Regions from separate parts of the Megasphaera jansseni genome, predicted to be linked through region 2. Evidence: a T-box and tRNA genes for the amino acid it is inferred to sense, from the RefSeq annotation. Region 2 holds a T-box; the other holds one or more tRNA genes.
The links. The T-box of region 2 lies ahead of thrS (threonine--tRNA ligase). A T-box ahead of a tRNA ligase gene usually reads a tRNA of that ligase, here a tRNA-Thr.

Region 1: it has a tRNA-Thr gene. The T-box ahead of thrS (threonine--tRNA ligase) is inferred to sense a tRNA for this amino acid. The anticodon was not compared.

The regions. Positions count from the first base shown of each region.
Region 1 is NZ_JBHYRR010000007.1:94,087-99,426, reverse strand. Features, by position in the region: gene lonC (Lon family ATP-dependent protease) at 1-752, shown strand, start outside; gene dnaB (replicative DNA helicase) at 754-2,082, shown strand; tRNA gene ACE418_RS04315 (tRNA-Thr) at 2,283-2,358, shown strand; tRNA gene ACE418_RS04310 (tRNA-Tyr) at 2,365-2,450, shown strand; tRNA gene ACE418_RS04305 (tRNA-Met) at 2,456-2,531, shown strand; tRNA gene ACE418_RS04300 (tRNA-Thr) at 2,590-2,665, shown strand; tRNA gene ACE418_RS04295 (tRNA-Met) at 2,671-2,747, shown strand; gene tuf (elongation factor Tu) at 2,894-4,081, shown strand; gene ACE418_RS04285 (mechanosensitive ion channel family protein) at 4,814-5,340, shown strand, end outside.
Region 2 is NZ_JBHYRR010000001.1:112,100-117,439, forward strand. Features, by position in the region: gene ACE418_RS00555 (acyl-CoA dehydrogenase) at 1-258, shown strand, start outside; gene ACE418_RS00560 (electron transfer flavoprotein subunit beta/FixA family protein) at 332-1,144, shown strand; gene ACE418_RS00565 (electron transfer flavoprotein subunit alpha/FixB family protein) at 1,165-2,181, shown strand; T-box leader at 2,518-2,737, shown strand; gene thrS (threonine--tRNA ligase) at 2,773-4,680, shown strand; gene ylqF (ribosome biogenesis GTPase YlqF) at 4,832-5,340, shown strand, end outside.

The DNA of each region.
Region 1 (5,340 bases), on a different contig from region 2:
AGTTGGGAGCGGAACTGGAAGACGGCGTAGCGAAACTCATCAGTGAATTCACTATCGAAGGCCGTAAGGCCGTCAACATCCTGGCCGACACGTATGGCCTGGCTGTCTTTAGATCAGGCTCCAAGGACCACGTGCGCATCACCTGTGACCACGTCCGCCGCGTCGCCCAGATCAGCCGTCTCGTGCCTTATGTGACGGAAAAGGCCAGCGACACGCCTGTCATCGGCAAGGTCTTTGGCCTCGGCGTCGCCGGTTATCTCGGCTCAGCCATTGAAATCGAAGCGGTCGCCTTCCCGGCACGGGCGCCGGGCAAGGGCTATTACCGTTTCAACGACACGGCCGGCTCCATGGCCAAGGACTCCATGTTCAATGCGGCCGCTGTCGTCCGCCGCATGACGGGCAAGGAACTGTCCGATTACGACGTCAACATCAACTTCGTCGGCGGCGGCAATATCGATGGCCCATCGGCAGGCTGTGCCATTACGACGGCCCTCATCTCGGCCGTCACAGGGACGCCGGTCCGCCAGGATATGGCCCTGACCGGGGAAATTTCCATCCAGGGCCAGGTCAAGCCCGTCGGCGGTGTCTTTGAAAAGGCTTATGGCGCCCGTCAGGCCGGCATGAAAGGCATCATCATCCCTAAGGAAAATGCCCATGATATCCCAGAACGCCATTTAGGCCTGGATATCCACTATGCCGTCACCATCGACGACGTGCTGAAACTGATGTTAGTCGGACAGGGGGAAGCATAATATGGAACAGCGGATTCCACCGCAGAATGTAGAGGCCGAACAGGCCGTCCTGGGGGCGATGCTCTTATCCCATGATGCCGTCATCGTCGCCATGGAAAAGCTCCAGCCCCGCGATTTTTACCGCGACGTCCATCGCATCATCTTCGAGGCCATGGAACACCTCCATCGGGAAAATAAAGAAATCGACGTCATCACCTTGCCGGAAGAATTGAAACGCATGAAGAAGCTCGATGATGTAGGCGGTATCGAATATGTCCTGAGCCTGCCGAATCTGGTGGGGTCAGCGGCCAATATCGAATATTACGCCAATATCGTGGCTGAGAAAGCCTTGTCGCGCAATCTCATTTCGACATGTACCGAACTGACGACGGAAGCCTATGATGGTCAAAAGGAAACGGAAGAACTCCTGGACGATGCCGAACGGCGCATCCTCCAGCTGTCGGATACGAAGAACCGCGGCGATTTCGCGTCCGTCGGCGCCGTCGTCGAAGTGACCCTCGACAAGATCACCAAGCTCTATGAAAATAAAGCGGGCCTGACCGGCCTGCCGACGGGGTTCCGTGACCTGGACCGCATGACGTCGGGTTTGCAGCCGTCAGACCTGATCCTGGTCGCTGCCCGTCCGAGTATGGGCAAGACGGCGTTTACCTTGAACATCGCCCAGAACGTCGGCGTTCGCCAGCATAAGACGGTAGCCTTCTTTTCCCTGGAAATGTCTCAGGAACAGCTCGTCCAGCGCCTGCTCTGCCAGATCGCCCATATCGATTCGCAGAAACTGCGCACAGGCCAGCTCAACAGCGATGAAGAATGGACGCGCCTGACCGATGCCTGCGATAAGCTCTATGAATCGCCTATTTACATCGACGATACGCCGGGCATATCCGTCGCCGAAATGCGTTCGAAAGCGCGGCGCCTCAAGTCGGAACACGGTCTGGACCTGATCATCGTCGACTACCTGCAGCTCATGCAGGGCCGCAATGCCGAAAGCCGTCAGCAGGAAATCTCCGAGATTTCCCGGTCCCTCAAGGCCCTGGCGCGGGAACTGAAAGTACCGCTCATCGCCTTGTCCCAGCTCAGCCGAAGTGTCGAAAGCCGGCAGGATAAACGGCCTATGCTCAGCGACCTCCGTGAATCGGGGGCCCTGGAACAGGATGCGGATATCGTATCCTTCTTGTATCGTGAAGATTACTACGATAAGGAAACGGAGAACCAGCACATTACGGAAGTCATCCTGGCCAAGCACCGCAATGGTCCTGTCGGCTCGGTCAAGCTCTATTTCAAGAACGAGTTCACGTTATTCCTCAACCTGGACACGCAGCATGAAGGATAGGTACGAATTTATTTAAAAAAAGTGAAAAAGGTACTTGCATTATTCCGTGGGGTATAGTATACTAATTAAGTCAGCGGTTCTGACAGAGACTTTTGAAACGGGGTTTTGCCTCGTCAGAAGAAATAAGAAAAGCTGATAAAAAAGTTCTTGACAGAACGTCAGTCCTTTGATATAATAGACTACGTTCCACGGAACAGTAAGCCAACGTAGCTCAATTGGTAGAGCAACTGACTTGTAATCAGTAGGTTGTAGGTTCAAGTCCTATCGTTGGCTCCAGTAAATGGTGGGGTTCCCGAGTGGCTAAAGGGAGCAGACTGTAAATCTGCCGGCGTTTGCCTTCGAAGGTTCGAATCCTTCCCCCACCACCAATTATCGCGGGGTGGAGCAGTTGGTAGCTCGTCGGGCTCATAACCCGAAGGTCGTAGGTTCAAGTCCTGCCCCCGCTACCAAATTTTTTTACTGTCAGGTAAAAAAACAACTTCATAATTGGCTTTGACCAGTTCATAAGCTGTTGTAGCTCAGTCGGTAGAGCGTATCCTTGGTAAGGATAAGGTCACCGGTTCAATCCCGGTCAATAGCTCCACACATGGCGGCTTAGCTCAGTTGGCTAGAGCATGCGGTTCATACCCGCAGTGTCCAGAGTTCGAATCTCCGAGCCGCCACCACACTAATAACCTCGTGCATACGAGGTTATTTCTATATGCAAAAATATTTTTTGTTTAATTTTCCTTTTTTTTAAGCAAAGAGTATGGATGTGTGATAGAATACAAGTGGGTAGCTGTTTTTTTTCCTAAAGGAGGAAATGATTACAATGGCAAAAGAACATTATGAAAGAACAAAACCGCATGTTAATATCGGTACGATTGGTCACGTCGACCATGGCAAAACGACATTAACAGCTGCTATTACGAAAGTATTAGCAAAGAAGGGCTTTGCCAAGTTCGAAGATTACTCCGATATTGACAAGGCTCCGGAAGAACGTGAACGTGGTATTACGATCAACACGGCGCACGTCGAATACGAAACGGAAAAACGCCACTATGCACATGTTGACTGCCCGGGGCATGCTGACTATGTCAAGAACATGATCACTGGTGCAGCTCAGATGGATGGTGCTATCCTCGTTGTATCCGCAGCTGACGGCCCGATGCCGCAGACTCGTGAACACATCCTCCTGGCCCGCCAGGTCGGTGTACCGGCTATCGTCGTATACCTCAACAAAGCTGACCAGGTCGACGATCCGGAACTGATTGAACTCGTTGAAATGGAAGTCCGTGACCTCCTGACTGAATATGATTATCCTGGCGATGAAGTACCTATCATCGTAGGTTCTGCTTTGAAAGCCCTCGAAGGCGATCCGGAAGCTGAAAAATCTATCCTCGATTTGATGGATGCCGTCGACAACTATATCCCGACTCCGCAGCGTCCGACGGACCAGCCGTTCCTGATGCCTGTCGAAGACGTATTCACCATCACTGGCCGTGGTACCGTTGCTACGGGCCGTGTCGAACGTGGTACGATCAAAGTTGGCGACGCTGTCGAAATCGTCGGCCTCGCTGATAAACCGAAAGATACTGTCGTTACGGGCGTTGAAATGTTCCGTAAGATCCTCGACCTCGCAGAAGCAGGCGATAACATCGGTGCCTTGCTCCGTGGCATCGACCGTAAAGACGTCGAACGCGGCCAGGTCCTGGCTAAACCGGGCACGATTCATCCGCACACGAAATTCAAGGCTCAGGTCTATGTCCTGACCAAAGATGAAGGCGGCCGTCATACGCCGTTCTTCAACGGCTATCGTCCGCAGTTCTACTTCCGTACGACCGACGTAACTGGCGTCATCACGCTGCCGGAAGGCACTGAAATGTGCATGCCTGGCGATAACGTCAAGATGGAAGTCGAACTGATCACACCGATTGCTATCGAAGCTGGCCTGCGCTTCGCTATCCGTGAAGGCGGCCGTACCGTAGGTGCCGGTGTCGTATCCGAAATCGAAGGCTAAAAAATAATAAACGCAGTTGGCTGTTCGCAGTCCGCTGTTCGCAAAGGGGCTGTCGCACGAAGGCTTCTGCCATCATGCGAGGCCCCTTTCTCTTTATAGTTTGCAGCATGGAGTTGGTAGTCTGTAGAAATGGGATTTAAATTTTTAACCATCCGCTAACAACTAACTGCTAACCACTAACAACTTAAAAGGGCTTGTCGCACGAAGGTTTTTGCCATCATGCGAGGCCCCTTCAACTTAAAAGTTTTTCGTTCGTAGTTCATCGTTCATCGCGATGGATTGATATTTTTAATCCCATACGACAAACGATGAACGACCTACGATCAACGTAAAAAGAGGCTGTCTTAATGCGACAGCCTCTTTTTTTGTATGTATTGATGCGCGAGGTCACAGATTGTGAATTATTTATCGCCTGTCTGCGCAATTGTAGGGGCTTGCACGTGGCGAGCCCGCTTCTAGTATAATGAGAGAATGATGGTAACTGTAACGTAAGGTACCCGTCAGAAGCCTCTCCTCATAGGAGAGGTGGCCCGAAGGGCCGGAGAGGTTAACCTCTCAGTCAGCTGCGCTGACAGCTCTCCTAGCAGGAGAGCCCTACTAGCCACGAACCACGAGCCACGAACCCCGAACCCCTAACCCCTAACCGCTAACCCCTAACCGCTTAGCCTTATCCCTAGCCACTATCCCCAATCCCGGGTATAATAGAACTACACACAAGAGGAGGGTACGAACATGAATATTGCTGAAAATACGGCTGATACGGCGCAGCAGGCGGCTAATGCCGTCCAGGCCGATGTCCAGAACCAGGTCACGCAGAGCGTCACGACGCTGGACCACTTGAAGGATTTCCTGCTCAATCACGGTCCCGATGTCCTCTATGCCATCGTCATCTTCATTGTCGGCCGCTATGTGGCCCGGGCCTTCAAAAATCTGGCTGTCCGCATGATGACTCACGCCAATTACGATCATACGGTCATCACCTTTGTCAGCCAGCTGATTTATTATGCCATCATGGCCCTGGTCCTGTTGTCGGCCCTGAATAAGGCAGGGATTCCGACGAATTCCTTCTTGGCCGCTTTTGGCGCTTTCGGTCTGGCTGTCGGCCTGGCCTTGCAGAGCAATCTGTCGAATTTCGCGTCTGGCCTGTTGATCCTGATCTTCAAGCCTTTTAAAGCGGGAGACTGGATTGCTGTCGGCGGCGTGGAAGGCAGCGTCAAAGGGATTCAGATGATGAATACGGCGATTACGACGAAAGACAA
Region 2 (5,340 bases):
GCTCGTAACCTCGTTTACAAAGCTGCTTGCAAGAAACAGGAAGGCAAACCCTTCACGGTTGACGCAGCTATCGCAAAACGCGTTGCTTCTGACGTCGCTATGCGCGTAACGACTGAAGCAGTCCAGATCTTCGGCGGCTATGGCTACAGCGAAGAATATCCGGTTGCTCGTCACATGCGCGATGCTAAGATCACTCAGATCTACGAAGGCACGAACGAAGTTCAGCTCATGGTTACAGGCGGTGCTCTGTTAAGATAAGTGAAGTTTATGATGCAGGCTTGGCATCAGCCAAGCCTGTTACATAAAAAAAGATTTTAGGAGGCAAACGTAAATGGAAATATTGGTATGTGTCAAACAAGTTCCGGACACAGCAGAAGTTAAGATTGACCCCGTAAAACATACCGTCATTCGTGCTGGTGTTCCTAACATTTTTAACCCCTTCGACCAGAATGCTTTGGAAGCAGCTCTTCAGATGAAAGATGCTGACAAAGACGTAAAGATTACATTACTCTCGATGGGTCCTGATCAGGCAAAAGACGTTCTTCGTGAAGGCCTCGCAATGGGCGCTGACGATGCATATCTTCTGTCCGACCGCAAACTCGGTGGTTCCGATACGTTAGCTACGGGCTATGCTTTGGCACAGGCTATTAAGAAATTGGCTGCTGACAAAGGTATCGAACAGTTCGATATCATCCTTTGCGGCAAACAGGCTATCGACGGCGATACCGCTCAGGTTGGCCCGCAGATTGCTTGCGAACTCGGTATTCCTCAGATTACGTATGCCCGCGACATCAAAGTCGAAGGCAACAAAGTTACTGTTCAGCAGGAAAACGAAGAAGGCTACATCGTAACAGAAGCTAACTTCCCGGTATTGATTACCGCTGTTAAAGACTTGAACGAACCGCGTTTCCCGACCATTCGTGGCACGATGAAAGCAAAACGCCGCGAAATCCCGAACTTGGACGCTGCTGCCGTTGCAGCTGATGACGCTCAGATCGGTTTGTCTGGCTCTCCGACTAAAGTCCGCAAGATTTTCACACCGCCTCAGAGATCCGGTGGTCTCGTTCTCAAAGTTGAAGATGACAACGAACAGGCAATCGTCGACCAGGTTATGGAAAAACTGGTTGCCCAGAAAATCATTTAATCTAAGGAGGAACAGTGAAAATGGATTTAGCAGAATATAAAGGCATTTATGTAATTGCTGAACAGTTCGAAGGCAAATTACGTGATGTATCTTTCGAATTGTTGGGCCAGGCTCGTATCTTGGCTGACACCATCGGCGACGAAGTCGGTGCTATCCTCATTGGTAAAGACGTAAAACCGTTGGCTCAGGAACTCATCGCTCACGGTGCTCATAAAGTATACGTTTATGATGATCCCCAGCTCGAACATTACAATACGACGGCTTATGCAAAAGTCATTTGCGATTTCTTCCATGAAGAAAAACCGAACGTATTCCTCGTTGGCGCTACCAACATCGGCCGTGACCTCGGCCCGCGTGTTGCTAACTCCTTGAAGACCGGCCTCACCGCTGACTGCACGCAGCTCGGCGTTGACGACGACAAGAAGACCATCGTATGGACCCGTCCGGCTCTCGGCGGCAACATCATGGCTGAAATCATCTGCCCGGACAACCGTCCGCAGATGGGTACAGTTCGTCCGCATGTCTTCAAAAAACCGGAAGCAGATCCTTCTGCAACTGGCGAAGTTATCGAAAAGAAAGCTAACCTCTCCGATGCTGACTTCATGACCAAATTCGTCGAACTCATCAAATTGGGCGGCGAAGGCGTTAAAATCGAAGACGCTGACGTTATCGTTGCTGGCGGCCGTGGCATGAATGGTGAAGAACCGTTCAAGACCGGTATCCTCAAAGAATGCGCAGACGTCCTCGGCGGCGCTGTTGGTGCATCTCGTGCAGCTGTTGACGCTGGCTGGATCGACGCTCTCCATCAGGTTGGCCAGACTGGTAAAACTGTTGGTCCGAAGATTTACATTGCATGCGCTATTTCCGGTGCTATCCAGCACTTGGCAGGCATGACTGGTTCTGACTGCATCATCGCTATCAACAAAGACGAAGATGCTCCGATCTTCAAAGTCTGCGACTATGGTATCGTAGGCGATGTCTTCAAAGTTCTCCCGCTCCTCACAGAAGCTATCAAGAAACAGAAAGGCATTGCATAAGTTATCTAACCGTGCATAATAAAAAGGGATTGTCGTCTATGCGACAATCCCTTTTTTTTGCAATTAGCAGTTAGCAGTTAGGGGTTAGCCGTTAGTGTCTGACCGCTAACCCCTAACCCCTAACCCCTAACCCGTAGGGGTTCGCACGTGGCGAACCCGTTTCAGCATATGTGTGATTTCCTATTCAAGTTGCTAGAAGCATCATACAAATACCTGGCGGGTCGCCCACGGGCGCCCCTACAAACTCAAAAAGAGGCTGTCGCTTTAAGACAGCCTCTTTTCTCCCTTGACAACCCCAATTTCCTGCCGTATAATTTACGCATACATAGAGATATGTAATAAGCTTTGAAAAGGACAATACTTGCTAGTTCCTTTATTCCAGAGAGAGGCACGATGGTGCGAGCGCCTTATAGAGTCTAACAAGTTACCGCCTTGGAGCTGAATCTCCGAACGGAGTAGGGGATTCCGGCCGCCCCGTTATCGCGCTTGAGTACATCGGATGTTTCTTTCCGGTGAACTAGGGTGGAACCACGTGAGTTATGCTCTCGTCCCTTGAGGACGAGAGCTTTTTTATTAAGGAGGATGTTTGTAATGGCAGAATTAGTGTTAAAAGACGGAAGCAAAAAACAGTTTCCCGATGGCATCTCTCTTGCCGAAGCTGTCAAACAGCTCAGCAACAGTCTTGCAAAGAAAGTTTTAGTCGCAAAGGTCAATGGTGAAGTCACGGACCTCCGTGAAGCCATCGTCGACGGTTCGACCGTTGAATTCCTCACCTTTGCAGATCAGGAAGGGAAAGATACGCTTCGCCATACAGCATCTCATGTCATGGCTCAGGCTATCCAGCACCTCTTCCCGGGCGTTAAATTCGCTATTGGCCCGTCTATTGAAAATGGCTTTTACTATGACCTCGATACGGAACACCGTTTCACACAGGAAGACTTTGCCGCTATTGAAGCTGAAATGGCTAAGATCGTCAAAGAAAACCTTCCCATCACTAAGGAAGTCGTTTCCCGTGCCGATGCGTTGAAACTCTTCAAAGACGCTGGCCAGGATTATAAAGTAGAACTCATTGAAGACCTTCCGGAAGATGCTGTCATCTCCCTTTATCGCCAGGGCGATTTCGTCGACCTCTGTGCCGGCCCGCACTGCGCTTCGACCGGTGCCGTCAAGGCCTTCAAGCTGCGTACGGTTGCCGGGGCTTACTGGCGCGGCGATGAACACAACAAGATGCTCCAGCGTATTTACGGTACCGCTTTTGAAAAGAAATCGGAACTCGATGAATACTTGAAGATGATGGAAGAAGCTGAAAAGCGCGACCATCGTAAATTGGGCAAACAGCTCGATCTGTTCAGCTTCCACGAAGAAGGTCCTGGCTTCCCGTTCTTCCATCCCAAGGGAATGATTTTGCGCAACAACCTGCTCAAATTCTGGCATGAACTTCATGACGAAGCTGATTATGATGAAATCATGACCCCGATGATCCTCAACCGTCATCTCTGGGAACAGTCGGGCCACTGGGATCACTATCGCGACAACATGTACTTCACCACGATTGATGACCAGCCCTATGCCATCAAACCGATGAACTGCCCGGGCGGCATCCTGGTCTATAAGAGCAACGTCCACAGCTACCGCGATTTCCCGATGCGTATGGCTGAACTCGGCCTGGTCCATCGTCATGAACTCCACGGGGCCCTCCACGGTCTGTTCCGTGTCCGCTGCTTCACTCAGGACGATGCGCACATCTTCATGCTGCCGAGCCAGATGAAAGAAGAAATTTCCGGAGTCATGGACCTCTTCGACAAAGCCTATAAACAGTTCGGACTGGAATACCACGTCGAATTGTCTACCCGCCCGGAAGATTCCATGGGTTCCGACGAAATCTGGGAACTGGCTACCAAGACCCTGCATGATGTCATCGAAGAACGCCACATCCCGTACGTCATCAACGAAGGCGACGGCGCATTCTACGGTCCGAAACTGGACTTCCACCTGAAAGACTCCATCGGCCGTACCTGGCAGTGTGGTACGATCCAGCTCGACATGCTCATGCCGGAACGCTTCGACATGACTTACATTGGCGAAGATGGCCAGAAACATCGCCCGGTCATGGTCCATCGTGCCTGCTTCGGCAGTATCGAACGCTTCCTGGGCATCATCACCGAAAACTATGCCGGTGCTTTCCCGGTATGGCTGGCTCCGGTACAGATCAAGTTCCTGCCGATTTCCGACAAACACCTGGCTTACTGCAAAGACCTGGCTAAGAAGTTCAAGAAATTGGGCATCCGCGTCGAAGTCGATGAAAGCAGTGAAAAGATCGGTTACAAGATCCGCAAGGCACAGATGGAAAAAGTACCGTACATGGCTGTCGTCGGCGATAAAGAAATGGAAAACGGCACCCTCGGCCTGCGTGACCGCTCCAAAGGCGATTTAGGTGCCAAACCGATCGACGAAGTCGTCGCCCACATCCAGAAACTTACCGAAACAAGAGAAGGTTAATATATCGTTCATTGTTTATCGTTCATCGTTCATCGCGATGAAGCGTTATTTCTAGAGCCCATACGAAAAACGATGAACGACCTACGACGAACGTAAAAAAGGGGCTGTCTTAATGTGACAGCCCCTTTTTTTATTACAAAGGAGATTCACTATGATAATCAACTGGTATCCCGGCCATATGGCCAAGGCTAAGCGCCTGATTCAGGAAAATCTCAAGGTCATCGATGTCGTCATCGAGCTCGTCGATGCCCGCATCCCTATGAGCAGTACCAATCCTATGATCAAGTCCCTCATCGGCGATAAGCCGTCCATCGTCGTCCTCAACAAGGCCGACCTGGCCGACCCGGCTATCCTCGACGAATGGGTCGCTCATTACAAACAACAGGGCCGCAAGGTCATGGCCCTGAACAGCAAAGGCGGCAAGGGCGTGAAACAGCTCATTTCCCTGGTCCGTTCCCTGGCTGCGCCGAAGCTGGCCCGCTGGAAGGCACGGGGCCTCAAGAACCGTGCCGTCCGCACCATGATCCTGGGTATCCCCAACGTCGGCAAATCGACGCTCATCAACAAGTTGTCCCGCCGCAGTGCCGCCAAGACCGCGGACAAGCCTGGCGAAACCAAGGGCAAGCAGTGGGTCCACATCGGCGACCAGCTCGACCTGTT